Regions from separate parts of the Pseudomonas sp. nanlin1 genome, predicted to be linked through region 2. Evidence: predicted binding sites of a transcription regulator. Region 2 holds the regulator's gene; each other region holds the start of a gene.
What was found. Region 2 encodes sigma-54, which starts transcription at its own class of promoters, with help from an activator protein. Its sites were predicted from a motif close to ANTGGCATNNANNTTGCTNT; they were not measured.
Positions count from the first base shown of each region.

Region 1: glnK (P-II family nitrogen regulator) is a predicted target of sigma-54. The motif match lies at 1,694-1,713, and genes of this name have one in related genera.
Region 3: QCL65_RS08845 (flagellar basal body rod protein FlgF) is a predicted target of sigma-54. The motif match lies at 1,850-1,869, and genes of this name have one in related genera.
Region 4: QCL65_RS08010 (circularly permuted type 2 ATP-grasp protein) is a predicted target of sigma-54. The motif match lies at 1,637-1,656, and genes of this name have one in related genera.

Region 1 covers NZ_CP124218.1:5,312,440-5,316,090, reverse strand. Annotated here, with positions in the region: gene QCL65_RS24540 (alkaline phosphatase family protein) at 1-179, opposite strand, end outside; gene QCL65_RS24535 (LysR substrate-binding domain-containing protein) at 243-1,166, opposite strand; gene QCL65_RS24530 (accessory factor UbiK family protein) at 1,242-1,502, opposite strand; gene glnK (P-II family nitrogen regulator) at 1,919-2,257, shown strand; gene QCL65_RS24520 (ammonium transporter) at 2,291-3,625, shown strand.
Region 2 covers NZ_CP124218.1:4,562,696-4,566,346, reverse strand. Annotated here, with positions in the region: gene rapZ (RNase adapter RapZ) at 1-366, opposite strand, end outside; gene ptsN (PTS IIA-like nitrogen regulatory protein PtsN) at 369-833, opposite strand; gene hpf (ribosome hibernation-promoting factor, HPF/YfiA family) at 843-1,151, opposite strand; gene QCL65_RS21080 (RNA polymerase factor sigma-54) at 1,251-2,744, opposite strand; gene lptB (LPS export ABC transporter ATP-binding protein) at 2,917-3,642, opposite strand; gene lptA (lipopolysaccharide transport periplasmic protein LptA) at 3,642-3,651, opposite strand, start outside.
Region 3 covers NZ_CP124218.1:1,875,403-1,879,053, reverse strand. Annotated here, with positions in the region: gene flgH (flagellar basal body L-ring protein FlgH) at 1-145, opposite strand, end outside; gene flgG (flagellar basal-body rod protein FlgG) at 213-998, opposite strand; gene QCL65_RS08845 (flagellar basal body rod protein FlgF) at 1,057-1,797, opposite strand; gene flgE (flagellar hook protein FlgE) at 2,046-3,365, opposite strand; gene QCL65_RS08835 (flagellar hook assembly protein FlgD) at 3,393-3,651, opposite strand, start outside.
Region 4 covers NZ_CP124218.1:1,707,413-1,711,063, reverse strand. Annotated here, with positions in the region: gene QCL65_RS08015 (alpha-E domain-containing protein) at 1-181, opposite strand, end outside; gene QCL65_RS08010 (circularly permuted type 2 ATP-grasp protein) at 195-1,604, opposite strand; gene QCL65_RS08005 (ribonuclease E inhibitor RraB) at 2,014-2,355, opposite strand; gene QCL65_RS08000 (hypothetical protein) at 2,562-2,798, opposite strand; gene QCL65_RS07995 (LTA synthase family protein) at 2,936-3,651, opposite strand, start outside.

The DNA.
Region 1 (3,651 bases), 750 kb from region 2:
TTGAGCGCGAAGGTCGCCACCTGTGCCCCGGGGCTATGCAACTGCAATTGCAGGCTCAAGCGCCTCGATGCCACCAGCCAGAGCACCACCCGTTGGGGTTCAAGGCGCCGTAGCAGTGGGCCCACCAGTACGGCGGGCAAGGGCGAGTGTAGAGCGGTGGCAGGGGCAAACGCAGACATCAGGACTTCGGGCTCTGAGCATATCGAGGGCCGAAAGGATACCCCAGGCGGTAGGCGTTGTGTTTACAAGGGCACGGGCGGTGGCAGGTCACCCATAAAGGCCTCCAGCCGCGCGCGTAACCAGCGTTCGGCGGGGTCGGTGTCCATGATGCTCAGCCAGACCATGGACAGGTCGAGGCTGGGGGTATCGAATGGCAGCGGTTCAGCGAACAGATTGCCGGCGGCGGCCATGGCGTCGGCGGTGTAATCGGGCAGGCCGGCGAGCAGGTCAGTGCCCGCCAGTAGCGCGGGCAGCGAGCTGAATTGCGGGACCGACAGCACCACATGGCGCGAGCGCCCGATTTCGTGCAGCCACTCATCGGCGATGCCACTGGTGTTGGCCGTGTGTGACACCAGCACATGGGGGCGTGCGCAGTATTCGTCGAGGGTCAGCGGGGTTGCGGACTTGTCGGCGCGCAGTACCCGTGGCCGCATGCGTCGCAGCAACTTGCGCTTGGCATTGGCGGGTAGCCCGCGGGTCTGGCTGATGCCTACGGTGATATCACCGGATGCAAGCAGATCGGGAATACGCCAGTAGTCCACATGCTGCACCACGAACACCACCTTGGGCGCTTCCAGGCGCAACGCTCGCAGCAAGGGCGGCAGCAAGCCAAATTCGACGTCATCGGAGAGCCCGATGCGAAAGGTCATATTACTGCTAGCCGGGTCGAAGTCGTGGCTCAGGCTCAGAGCAATGGACATGGCATCCAGCGCCGGCGAAAGGTGCTTGATGAGCTCTTCGGCGCGGGCGGTAGGCTCCATGCGGTGGCCCACGCGGATGAACAGCGGGTCGTTGAATAAAGTACGCAGGCGGTTGAGCGCAGAGCTGACGGTGGGTTGGCCGAGAAAAAGCTTCTCGGCGACGCGGGTAACGTTGCGCTCCTGCATCAGGGTCTCGAAAACCACCATCAGGTTTATATCGGCCTTGCGCAGTTCATTGCGGTTCATCGACACCGATCCATCAGATACGTCGATGGAGTTTAAGGAGGGCTTGCAGCGGCGTCCAGCGGCTTGCGCGGTACGTTATGGTGCAGGTGCAGCGAGCTTGGCTTCGAGTGCTGCGACCTGGGCTTCCAGGCTCTCCAATCGCGCACGGGTGCGCGCCAATACGACCATCTGGCTGTCGAATTCTTCTCGGCTGACCAGTTCGAGCTTGCTGAAGCCGCTTTGCAGCAGGGCTTTGAACTGGCTTTCGAGTTCGGCACGGGGCTGCGTGGTGTCACCGCTGAACAGACGCGAAGCTTGGTCGCTCAGGGCGTCGAGAAAGGCTTTGGGCGCTAGCATGGGCGGGCTCCTGAATTGAAGGTGGGCAGTGTAGCACGCCAGGGCCCGGGCTCGATGGCGCCCAAGCGTTGCACGGTTTTTGTGCGCGCTAGGCCGGGCGTTCGCACCGATTGGGTGCGCGACATTTCTGCGGCTGGTTGTTTCCTGATCAAAGGCCGGGTTTATCCCCTTTAATTTGATGATTGGGGCGACATGGCAAGCTTTCTGCTTATTGGCAATTGACCCACGCACTGAAGCAGTCGCTGTGACGAATGCCGTGCAGAGCTCCGCGGGAAGTGTTTTCGTCAGGAGCGGTTTTCTGGTGTCGGTCAACGGATGCCATGATCGACGATGCGTTACAAAGCCAGACACTGCGCTTAGACTTGAGTCGGGTTTGTTTTCCTGGGGCAAGTCCACCAAATTCGGGAGAAAGTTTCATGAAGCTAGTCACTGCCATCATCAAGCCGTTCAAATTGGATGACGTGCGCGAGTCGCTGTCCGAGATCGGCGTGCAGGGCATCACCGTTACTGAAGTGAAAGGCTTCGGCCGGCAAAAAGGTCACACCGAGCTGTACCGTGGCGCCGAGTACGTGGTCGATTTCTTGCCCAAGGTGAAGATCGATGTCGCCATTGACGACAAAGACCTGGACCGGGTTATCGAAGCGATCACCAAGGCCGCCAACACCGGCAAAATCGGTGATGGGAAGATTTTCGTGGTCAATCTGGAACAGGCGATTCGTATCCGTACCGGCGAAACCGATACCGACGCGATCTAACCTTCCATACTCAAAGCCCCAGGAGAAAACAATATGACTCTGCGTCAATTCGCAGGGCTAGGAGCCCTGTTGTCCCTCGCTTTGCCAGGCCTGGCCATGGCAGAGGAGGCGGCAGCCCCCGTCCTCAACTCCGGCGACACCGCCTGGATGCTCACCGCTACCGCACTCGTGCTGTTCATGACGATCCCCGGCCTCGCTTTGTTTTACGGCGGCATGGTGCGTTCCAAGAACATCCTGTCGGTGATGATGCAGTGTTTCGCGATCACCGGCCTGATCTCCATCCTGTGGATGGTGTACGGCTACAGCCTGGCGTTCGATACCACGGGTATGGAACAAGGCGTGGTTAACTTCAATTCCTTCGTGGGCGGCTTGTCCAAAGCCTTCCTGAGCGGTGTCACCCCCGCCAGCCTGACCTCCGCCACGGCGCTGTTCCCGGAAGCGGTGTTCATCACCTTCCAGATGACCTTCGCCATCATCACGCCTGCCCTGATCGTCGGTGCCTTCGCTGAGCGCATGAAGTTCTCCGCGATGCTGGTGTTCATGGGTGTGTGGTTCACCCTGGTATATGCGCCGATCGCTCACATGGTGTGGTCGGGCAATGGTGGCCTGATGTGGGACTGGGGCGTACTGGACTTCGCGGGCGGCACCGTGGTGCACATCAACGCCGGTATTGCTGGCCTGGTGGCGTGCATCGTGCTCGGCAAGCGTAAAGGCTTCCCGACCACCCCGATGGCGCCGCACAACCTGGGCTACACCCTAATCGGCGCGGCCATGCTGTGGGTAGGCTGGTTCGGCTTCAACGCCGGCTCCGCCGCAGCGGCCAATGGCACTGCCGGTATGGCGATGTTGGTCACCCAGATCGCTACCGCAGCTGCGGCCTTGGGCTGGATGTTCGCTGAGTGGCTGACCCACGGTAAGCCCAGCGCCCTGGGTATCGCTTCGGGTGTGGTTGCAGGCTTGGTGGCAGTCACACCAGCGGCCGGTACCGTCGGCCCGATGGGCTCGCTGATCATTGGCCTGGCGGCCGGTGTGATCTGCTTCTTCTGCGCCACCAGCCTGAAGCGCAAGCTGGGCTACGACGACTCCCTGGACGCTTTCGGCGTGCACGGGATCGGTGGCATTGTCGGTGCGATACTCACCGGTGTTTTCGCAGCCCCAGCATTGGGCGGCTTCGGCACCGTGACCGACATCCCGGCGCAGGTCTGGATTCAGTTCAAAGGCGTTGCCTTTACCGTGGTCTACACCGCTGTGGTCACCTTCATCATCCTGAAGGTGCTGGATGCGATCATGGGCTTGCGTGTCACCGACGAGGAAGAAGCCGTAGGCCTCGACCTGGCGCAGCACAACGAGCGTGGTTACAACCTGTAATCGCGTTCCAAAAAAAATGCCCGGTT
Region 2 (3,651 bases):
ACGGATCGCCTCAGCCAGCGAGCGGTTGGCACTGCTCAAGGGGTGGCGTCGGCGCGTCTCGGAGAAGCGCTTGAGCAGGGTTTCTTCGTCGGCATCGAGGTAAAGCACATCGCACTGAATGTGCTTTGCCCGCACCTCTTCAAGCAGCTGCGGAAAGCGCGAAAGATGGCTTGGCAAGTTACGTGCATCGATGGACACCGCCACCAAAGGCTGCGACAGCTCGGTATGGATAAGCGAGCGTTCAGCCAGCTCTGGCAATAGGCCGGCAGGCAGGTTATCGATGCAATAGAAGCCGTTGTCCTCCAACACCGCGAGGGCAGTACTCTTTCCTGAGCCTGAGCGGCCGCTGACGACAATTAAACGCATGGTTAGGAACCGTTCTGGAAGTCCAATACAACTTTATACAGGGCTTCGTTGCTTTCGGCTGAACGTAGTTTTTCTCGGATGTCTTTCTTATCCAGCATTTCAGCGATCTGCCGGAGCAGTTCGAGGTGAGCATCGGTGGCCGCTTCAGGCACCAATAGCACGAATAACAGGTCGACCGGCTCGCCGTCGATGGCGTCGAAGTCAACCGGGGATTTCAGGTGAAGCAGGGCGCTGATAGGGGTGTGACAACCCTTCAGGCGGCAGTGTGGAATGGCTATGCCATTGCCAAAGCCCGTGGAGCCGAGTTTTTCGCGAGCGACCAGGCTTTCGAACACTTCTTGCGCTTCCATGTCGGGCACTTGTTCGCCGATCAGGTTGCCAATTTGTTCGAGTACACGTTTTTTACTGCCGCCCGGCACGTTCACCAGGGAACGGCCGGGGGTCAGGATAGTTTCAAGTCGGATCATGGGGGAGTATCAGCGGGCCGCCGCACCTTGCAGCAGGCTTTGCTGTTTTTCCTTATGTTTCTTGAGTTGGCGGTCTAGCTTGTCGGTGAGGAGGTCGATGGCGGCATACATGTCGTCATGCTCTGCGTTGGCGACCACTTCACCACCAGGAATATGCAGGGTGGCTTCGATTTTTTGCTTGAGCTTCTCGACCTCCATAATGACTTGCACATTGGTGATCTTGTCGAAATGGCGTTCGAGCCGGGCGAGTTTTTCGCTCACGTAGTCGCGCATCGGGCCGGTCACATCCAGTTGGTGCCCACTGATGTTGACTTGCATACCGCTTCTCCTTATTGCCAGTGCATAAAGAGGCAAACGTTGATGTTTGCCGCTGGAACGCTGTGGCACATCGTCAGGTGGCCGGCCTAGGTGCACTTACTACATTAGACGCTTGCGCTCACTGGACGGTGCGATGCCCAATGACTCGCGGTACTTGGCAACAGTGCGACGGGCCACCTGAATGCCTTGTGCTTCCAGTAAACCAGCGATCTTGCTGTCACTCAACGGCTTTTTCTGATTTTCCGCAGCGACCAGTTTCTTGATGATTGCGCGAATGGCGGTGGACGAGCATTCACCGCCTTCAGAGGTGCTCACGTGGCTGGAGAAAAAGTATTTCAGTTCGTAGATACCCCGTGGGGTATGCATGTATTTCTGGGTAGTGACCCGGGAAATAGTCGATTCGTGCATGCCAACCGCTTCGGCGATGTCGTGCAGTACCAGTGGCTTCATGGCCTCATCGCCGTAGTCGAGGAAACCACGCTGGTGCTCGACGATCTGGCTCGCCACCTTCATGAGGGTTTCGTTGCGGCTCTGTAGGCTCTTGATGAACCAACGGGCCTCCTGCAACTGATTACGCATGAAGGTGTTGTCGGCACTGGTGTCCGCACGCCGTACGAAACCGGCATATTGCGGGTTCACCCGTAGGCGCGGTACTGACTCCTGATTGAGCTCCACCAGCCAGCGTTCGTTGTCTTTGCGCACGATGACGTCAGGGACTACGTATTCCGGCTCGCTAGACTCAATTTGCGAGCCTGGGCGTGGGTTGAGGCTCTGCACCAGCTCGATCACCTGGCGCAGCTCGTCTTCTTTGAGCTTCATGCGCCGCATCAACTGGCTGTAATCGCGGCTGCCCAACATGTCGATAAAGTCGCGGACCAGACGTTGGGCTTCGGCCAGCCAGCGGGTATTGGCGGGCAGTTGGCGCAATTGCAGCAGCAGGCACTCGCTTAGGCTGCGCGCGCCAATGCCCGCAGGCTCGAATTGTTGAATACGGTGAAGTACGGCCTCGACTTCATCCAGTTCGATGTCCAGTTCGGGGTCGAACGACCCGCACACCTCTTCCAGCGTCTCGTCGAGATAGCCTTGGTTGTTAATGCAGTCGATCAGCGTCACCGCGATCAACCGGTCGGTATCGGACATCGGGGCCAGGTTCAGCTGCCACAGCAGATGGCTCTGCAAGCTCTCGCCAACCGAGGTGCGGGTGGTGAAGTCCCATTCATCGTCGTCGTTGCTCGGCAGGCTACTGGCGCTGGTCTGGTAAACGTCTTCCCAGGCGGTATCGACCGGCAGGTCATTGGGGATGCGTTCGCTCCAGTCGCCTTCTTCCAGGTTGTCTACGGTCGGCGCACTTTCCTGGAAGCTCGGCTCCTGCACCTCTGGGGTGACTTTCTGTTCGACGTGATCGGCAAGCGGGTCACTGTTGTCGAAATCATCGCCTTCTTCCTGGCGTTCGAGCATTGGATTGGACTCCAGCGCTTCCTGAATCTCCTGTTGGAGGTCAAGGGTCGAAAGCTGGAGAAGCCGGATAGCCTGTTGCAACTGCGGTGTCATCGTCAGTTGCTGGCCCATTCGTAGGACGAGCGATGGTTTCATGGCAGGGGCTTAACACCTTATTCGCCGGCGCAACGCGCCATCCACTACAGGGCACCGGGGTGCCCAGTTTTATGTCGTAAGCAAATTATATGCCTGAACACCCCGTGTTTGCCTAGGGCGTAAGCTCAATTAATGCCAAAACGCGATCATTGGTGACCAGTGACAGCCAAGTCTAGAGCCGGAACTCGTGGCCCAGATAGACTTCCTTCACCAGTTCGTTGGCCAGAATCGCCTGGGAATCACCTTCAGCGATCAGCTGGCCGTCGTTGACGATGTAGGCGGTTTCACAGATATCAAGGGTTTCGCGAACGTTGTGGTCGGTGATCAGAACCCCAATGCCCTTGCTTTTAAGGTGCTGGATAATCTGCTTGATATCGCCCACCGAGATAGGGTCGACACCGGCAAACGGCTCATCGAGCAGGATGAACTTGGGCGCGGTGGCCAAAGCCCGGGCGATTTCCACACGGCGGCGCTCACCCCCGGACAGGCTCATGCCGAGGTTGTCACGAATATGGGTGATATGGAATTCCTGTAGCAGGCTTTCGAGCTCTTGGCGACGCGCAGCGCTGTCGAGTTCTTTGCGCGTTTCAAGAATCGCCATGATGTTGTCGGCCACCGACAGCTTGCGAAAGATCGAGGCTTCCTGGGGCAGGTAGCCGATACCCGAGCGTGCGCGGCCATGCATGGGCTGATGGCTGACGTCGAGGTCGTCGATCAGTACGCGACCTTGGTCGGCCTGTACCAGGCCAACGATCATATAGAAACAGGTGGTTTTGCCAGCGCCGTTAGGGCCGAGCAGGCCGACGATCTGGCCGCTCTCGATGGACAGGCTGACATCGCGGACAACCTGGCGGCTCTTGTAGCTCTTGGCCAGGTGTTGGGCTTTCAGAATTGCCATTACTGGGCC
Region 3 (3,651 bases), 2.7 Mb from region 2:
TCGAGCCGTTATTAGCGGCAGCCGGCAGCGGCGTGCGCGGCAGCACCGGCGCGTAGTACGGATCGTTAGGCTTGGGCGGTGGGCCCATGCAACCGGCCAACAAGGTGAGCCCACTCAAGGCAAGAACATTCAACAGACGAGTCATGACACGGACCTCACGGTGTAGCCGGCGCTGGCGGCGCACAGGTTGCTGGTTAACTACGTTGGCTGAGTTACAGGTTCTGCGTAACAAACGAGAGCATCTGGTCGGCGGTGGAGATCACCTTGGAGTTCATCTCGTAAGCCCGTTGCGTGGTGATCATGTTGACCAGCTCTTCCACGGTGCTCACGTTGGAGTTTTCCAGGGTGTTCTGCAGCGTCGTGCCGAAACCATTCAAGCCCGGGGTGCCGACTTGCGGCGCGCCGCTGGAAGCGGTTTCCAGGAACAGGTTGCCGCCCATGGCCTGCAGGCCGGCCGGGTTGATGAAGTCAGCGGTTTGCAGGTTGCCGATCACAGTCGACGCCGGGTTACCGGCGGTGGTGATGGACACCGTACCGTCGGTGCCGACAGTGAAGGTCTGGGCATCGGCCGGGACGATAATCGCAGGCTCCAGCGCCAAGCCACTGGCGGTGACGATCTGGCCGTCAGCGTTCAGGTGGAAAGTACCGTCACGGGTGTAGGAAACCGTACCGTCAGGCTGCATCACCTGAAAGAAACCACGGCCGTTCACCGCCAGGTCGAGCGGCTGGTCGGTGGTCTGCAGGCTACCGGCGGTGAAGTTCTTCTGGGTGCCGACGATACGCACACCGGTACCCACTTGCAGGCCCGACGGCAGCTCGCTGTCTTGGGTCGACTGGGCGCCAGGCTGGCGTTTGATCTGGTACAGCAGGTCCTGGAACTCAGCCCGATCGCGCTTGAAACCGGTGGTGGAAACGTTGGCCAAGTTGTTGGAAATGGTGGTCAGGTTGGTGTCCTGTGCGGACAGGCCCGTCTTGGCGACCCAAAGAGCTGGAAGCATGGTGTATCTCCTCGTGCGCCTGTTCTACGGCGCGAGCGGCTGATAATTAGGCTGTTAATTAGCTAACTTGCAAGACCCGGGCCATCGCCTCGTCGTCTTCCTTGGCGGTGCCCATCATCTTGATGTGCAGTTCGAATTGCTTGGACAAAGCCAGTACCGAAGTCATTTCTTCCACGGCATTGACGTTGCTGGCCTCCAGAAAACCCGAGACCATCCGCACGTTGCCGTCTACTGCCGCGGGTTGGCCGCTCTTGGTGTGGATCATGCCGTCAGTGCCCTTGACCATGGTGCTGAGGTCGGGTTTGACCAGCTTGATGCGGTCCACCTGAGCAAGCGCCGAGGGGTTCTGACCCATGCCGCGAACGCTGATGGTGCCATCCATACCGACTTCGATTTTCTGCTCGGGCGGCACGGCAATCGGGCCACCGTTACCCATCACCGGCAAACCATTGCCGGTGCGCAATACACCCAGGGCATCGACGTTCATGCTGCTGGTACGGGTATAGGCTTCGCTACCGTCAGGGGCTTGTACGGCAATCCAGCCATCGCCATCGACGGCGACGTCCAAGTCGCGACCGGTTTCCATCAGGGCGCCGGCGCTGAAATCGGTGGCCGGCTTTTCCGTCATGGCGTAGGCACGCGATGGGAAGCTGTCGCCGAAGACGGGCATCGAACGCGCCTGTTCCAGGTCGCGCTGAAAGCCGCTGGTGGTCAGGTTGGCCAGGTTGTTGGCATGGGCCTTTTGTGCCAGTGCGTTCTGGCTGGCACCGGTCATTGCCACGTAAAGCATCTTGTCCACAGATTGACTCCTCTGACGGGCGAATGCCGCTTGGAAAGGTTCTGAATGGACTAGAGCAATTAGCGGGCCAACCTGTAAATATTCTCTCCAGCTCCCGAATTTACTGGGCTGTGAGGTTTGTAGTGTTAGGCGTCAAAATATGTCGAGACGGAAATACGGCGCCAACTGGCCGCATGCGGCAATCGCGCGGCAACCGTCAACAAAAAGCCCCGAACCAGGTCGGGGCTTTTCTTAGTGACGTACGCGCATCAGGTCATCTGGATGATGGTCTGCATGATGGTGCTTTCCGTGGAGATGGTCTTCGCGTTCGCCTGATAGTTGCTCTGCGCCTTGATCAAATTGACCAGCTCAGCCGTCAGGTCGACGTTGGAATCTTCCAGGGACGAGGACTTGATGTCGCCCAAGGTGCCCGTGTCAGGCTCGCCAATAATCGCAACACCGGAGGCGAACGACTCTTTCCAGTTGGTGCCGCCAATCGGCGTCAGGCCTTGGGTATTGGCGAAGTTGGCCATGACCACTTGGCCAATGACTTTGTCCTGGCCGTTGGTGAAGTTGGCGAACAGGTTACCCGAGCCATCGACGCTCAGGCCGGTCAACTCGCCGGTTGCATAGCCGTTCTGGTCCTTGGAAGTGGTCGCGGACGCTGCGTTGTACTGGGTGGTGCTGAGCAGGTCCAGGGTGATTCCGGTAGCGCTAGGCGCCGCACCGTTGCCAGCCCAGGTGCCGTCGGCGGCCTTGGCGGCAGGAACCCAGTCGGTCAGCGCCAGGGTGCCGTCAGTCTTTACCGTCCAACCCGTGGAGCCGGTCGGTACGGTGATATCTTTCAAGGTACCGTCTGAGTTGAAGCTCAGGGTATTGACCAGCGGCACCACAGGAACTGCGCCAGGGTCGTTAGGTGTAACACCGTCGATGGTGGAATACATGGTCCAGGTGTTGTCAGTATCGTTTTTGACGAAGTACTGGTTCAGCGCGTGGAGGTTGCCCTGGCTGTCGTAGGTATCGGTGTTGAAGGTGTAGTTATAGCTGGCCGAGTTGGCCGGATCGAACGTGGTCACCGACGGCGTGGTCGCGCTGGAGTTCAGGTTGACGGTCTCGGAGATGCTCGAGGTCGCTTTGGGCGCCAGGTTCGAGGTGTCGATCTTCAAGTTGCTGAGCACACCGGTCTGCAACTTGCCATCGGTGTCAGCGGAATAGCCCTGCAGGTTGTTGCCGCTGACGTCGACGATGTTGCCGGACTTGTCGCTGTAGAACGCGCCGGAACGGGTGTACACCTTCGAACCGTTGTCGCTCAAGACGAAAAAGCCGTTGCCGTTGATTGCCAGGTCCAGGCTCTGCCCAGTCGAGGTGATATTACCCTGGGTGAACTGCTGGGAAACGGCGGCCGTAGTCACGCCGCTGCCCACAGAGGTTTTACCAGAAGTGCCGCGAATCGACGCCGCGTACTGGTCGGCGAATTCGGCGCGCGACGATTTAAAACCGGTGGTGGCAACGTTAGCGATGTTGTTGCCGGTAACGTTCAGTGCCTTGTTGGCTGCTGCAAGGCCGCTGAGGCCGATATTGAAAGACATGGTTCAACTCCTGTGCCGTTACCCGGCTTAAATTCCGACTGTTTGTACTTTGGACAGGGCGACAGTCGTCCCGCCAGCGAGGTTAAGCACCATTTCACCGCCAGTGCTGCTAAGGGAAACGCTATTGACCGTCGCTGGCAGGTTGGTTGACATGACAGTCGAGGTGCCATCGATGGTGGCGACAGCTTTAAAGGTGTAAGTACCCGGGTCGACCACAACCCCATCACCATCCTTGCCATCCCAGGTGAAGTCAGCTTTGCCGGCGCTCTGGGTGCCCAGGTCGATG
Region 4 (3,651 bases), 2.5 Mb from region 2:
CGTAGTCTTCCAGAGTGCCGGTGATCAGCAACGGCATGGAAATTTCATCCAGCCCGTCACCTCGACCGTCTTGGGGCATCAAGGACAACGAGTAGCTCACGTCCAGCATACGGGCGAGGTTCTCCGCTCGCTCCAGGTAACGCGACATCCAGTAAAGATCCGAGGCAGTTCTACTTAACATTGGCAGGCATCCTTCAATCCTCGACGACCCAGGTGTCTTTGGTACCACCGCCCTGGGAGGAGTTGACCACCAGGGAGCCCTCACGCAAGGCGACGCGGGTTAGGCCTCCAGGGACCACGCGAGTTTCGCGCCCAGACAGGACGAACGGCCGCAAGTCGATGTGCCGAGGGGCAATACCGTTTTCAACGAATGTCGGGCAGGTCGATAGCGACAGGGTCGGCTGCGCGATATAAGCATGGGGACGCGCCTTGATGCGCGCGCGAAAGTTTTCGATCTCGGCCGCGCTGGCCGCCGGGCCCACCAGCATGCCGTAGCCGCCCGAGCCTTGAGTTTCTTTGACCACCAAGTCAGGCAGGTTGGCCAGTACATGGGACAGCTCACTCGGGTTTCGACACTGCCAGGTGGGCACGTTTTTCAGAATGGGCTCTTCGTCCAGGTAAAAGCGGATCATGTCCGTGACAAAGGGGTAGACGGACTTGTCATCCGCCACGCCGGTGCCGATAGCGTTAGCCAGAACTACGTTCCCGGAACGATAGGCCGAGAGCAGCCCCGGCACCCCCAGCATCGACTCCGGGTTGAACGCCAGAGGGTCAAGGAAGGCATCGTCCAGCCGGCGATAGATCACATCCACCGCCTTGGGGCCGTCGGTGGTGCGCATGAACACCCGGTCATCGCGGATGAACAGGTCGGCCCCCTCTACTAGCTCGACGCCCATTTCCCGCGCCAGGAACGCGTGCTCGAAGAACGCACTATTGAAGCGACCGGGGGTAAGGACCACCACGCTGGGGTTGTCCAGTGGGCTGGAGCTCTTGAGGGTATCGAGGAGTAGATTCGGGTAGTGGTCGATGGGCGCGATGCGTTGCGCGGCGAACAGCTCGGGAAACAGGCGCATCATCATCTTGCGGTCTTCGAGCATATAGCTCACGCCGCTCGGGGTGCGCAGGTTGTCTTCGAGCACGTAGTAGGTGCCGTCGCCATCACGCACCAGGTCGACACCGGAAATGTGCGAGTAGATCTCACGGTGCAGGTCAAGGCCCTGCATCGCCAGCTGATACTGCTCGTTGGCCAGGACTTGCTCGGCAGGAATGATGCCCGCTTTGATGATTCGCTGATCGTGGTAAAGGTCGGCGAGAAACATGTTCAGCGCTTTAACCCGCTGTATGCACCCACGCTCGACGACACGCCATTCGCTGGCAGGAATACTGCGCGGAATGGTGTCGAACGGAATCAGCCGCTCGGTGCCCTGCTCGTCACCATAAAGGGTGAACGTGATGCCGGCGCGGTGAAATAGGAGATCCGCCTCACGCCGGCGCTGGGCCAACAGCTCGTCAGGGGTGTCGGCCAACCATCGGGCGAACTCTCGGTAATGCGGGCGAACCACGCCGCCGGCATCGTACATCTCATCATAAAAATTGCGGACCATGCCGTACTCCTTGTCACCCGAACCCTGGAACCTTCGCAAGGCCCGTGCCATCGGCATAAATTGTTGTAATTCAATAGGTTGCAGATGCTAAATACACGCAGCGCACCAATAGTGTGCGACCAGGGCCTACGCTTAATTACCCACGCTTCATTGCGAAGCGGTCAAAGAGCGGCTTATGGCTATGACCAGCATAGACAGACTTGATTTCACTGGCTGCAAGACTTTATTCACAATTAGCTCATCGCTGGACTAAAAGCCTGTCAGACAAGGTTACGTCAGGCCAAATTTATCAAGACTTCCCTTTCCGCCACCTGTGCTCAAGGTGGCTTTTTTTTGCCAGTACCTCGTGAGTAGACGGCCGCTGACCATACAACAACCAAGGGCGGGTTAGCCCGCCCATGGCCTACTCTCAAGCCTGAGGCCTTCTGACCTCATGCTTGACGCCCCAGCCTTCGATTTCGCCCCCTAAAGGTTCAATCACGGCCTCGAAGTCTTGTTCGAAATCGCCAATGCCCCCATAAGTTGCATACATCACCTTGCTCAGTTCCAGGTGCCATGCGCCGTCATCGCGCTCGCTGACTTGCGCATTCAGCGATTCCCCCTTGAACTTACCGGCAGCCGTACGCGCGCGGTCCTCGTCTGGGAACACGGCATAAAACTCAATGGGGTGGATGCGGGCAAAATCGAAGCCGCCTTCTTTCATACGGCGCAACACGTTGCTGCTGATGTCTTCTTGGTAGGCTGTGCTCATGAATCGTCCTCCTCAATCAACAATGATGGATAGACTTTCAGTACTTCCAGGACCTCCCTATGCCAATGGAAAGAGCAACTGATAGACGCTGAGCGCGCCCATAGACGAGGAATCGAGCGGTGTTGCAACAGGTAAGGCCCGAAGGCCTCGACCGCAGAGTAACGCGAAGCTTTGGCAGGTGCCAAGGCTTAGATCATGGAAAATGTTTAAGGGACTTCATTGATCTTGATGATATGCACAGCATTTTGTTCTTGCAGCGACTTGGCCGTTGGTGCGTCGGATTTGCCCTGATAGTCGGCCACGTCCAGCTCAGCGGCCACCGGAAAAAGCAGCTTGCGCACTTTATCGGCTGCCTCTTCAATGCTGGGTTGGTTAGGCCACTCGAACGTCATCCGCTCAATGTCGCCGTCCTTGTCCAGGTACTGGATTTCCCACTCTTTCATTACGGTGCATCTCCTCAGCAAAACAGGCCGGTGACTGCGCGAAACAACTCTTATAACTTGACCCATGCCCTGCGCCATCGTTCATCTTGGTAAAACGAGAAGAGGCCCGGAAGGGCCCCTATGTGATCAGCTCTGGCTTACTCCTGCTTGCTGACCGTCGCCCCGGACGTGTTGTCCAGCAGACTCTTGGTGGCGGTCTGGATGAAGGAGTCGAGTTTCTGCCGCATGCCGGCTACTTCACCGGTGTCGGGAATGACCTCGCCCTTGGCGTCACGGCCCATCTGGAAACGATAGAGCCGGGGCTCCATTTCCGCCGACTCCACCAGCAATTTGTCCCCGCTGAGCAAACCGACAATCTGTTCGCTACCGGATGGCTTAATCATGCCGAAGCCTTTATCGCCTTCAGGCAAGTTGAGCAGGTCACGGCCCCAGCATTGGTGGGTGATCTCCCCGCCCAAACGGCCCATGACGGTCGGCACGATGTCGATCTGAGTGCCTACGGTGTGGTTGCGCTCGCCGAACTTGTCTTGGATGCCAGGGGCGATCAGCAACAATGGGACATTGAACCGGCCCAGGTCCATTTCAGTGATCTGCTGGTTGTTGCCAAAACCGTGGTCACCGACTACCACGAACAAGGTTTCCTTGAAGTACGGCTCCTTACGGGCCTTCTCGAAGAACTGGCCCAAAGCCCAATCTGAGTAACGCATGGCCGTCAAATGCTCATCCAGTGAGCCACGCCCGGTGACCCGCTCGACCGGCAGATCCTTGGGCAGGGCATAAGGCGTATGGTTGGACAAACTCTGCAGCAACGCATAGAACGGCTTACCGGCGGCACCACGCTTGGCTAGCTCTT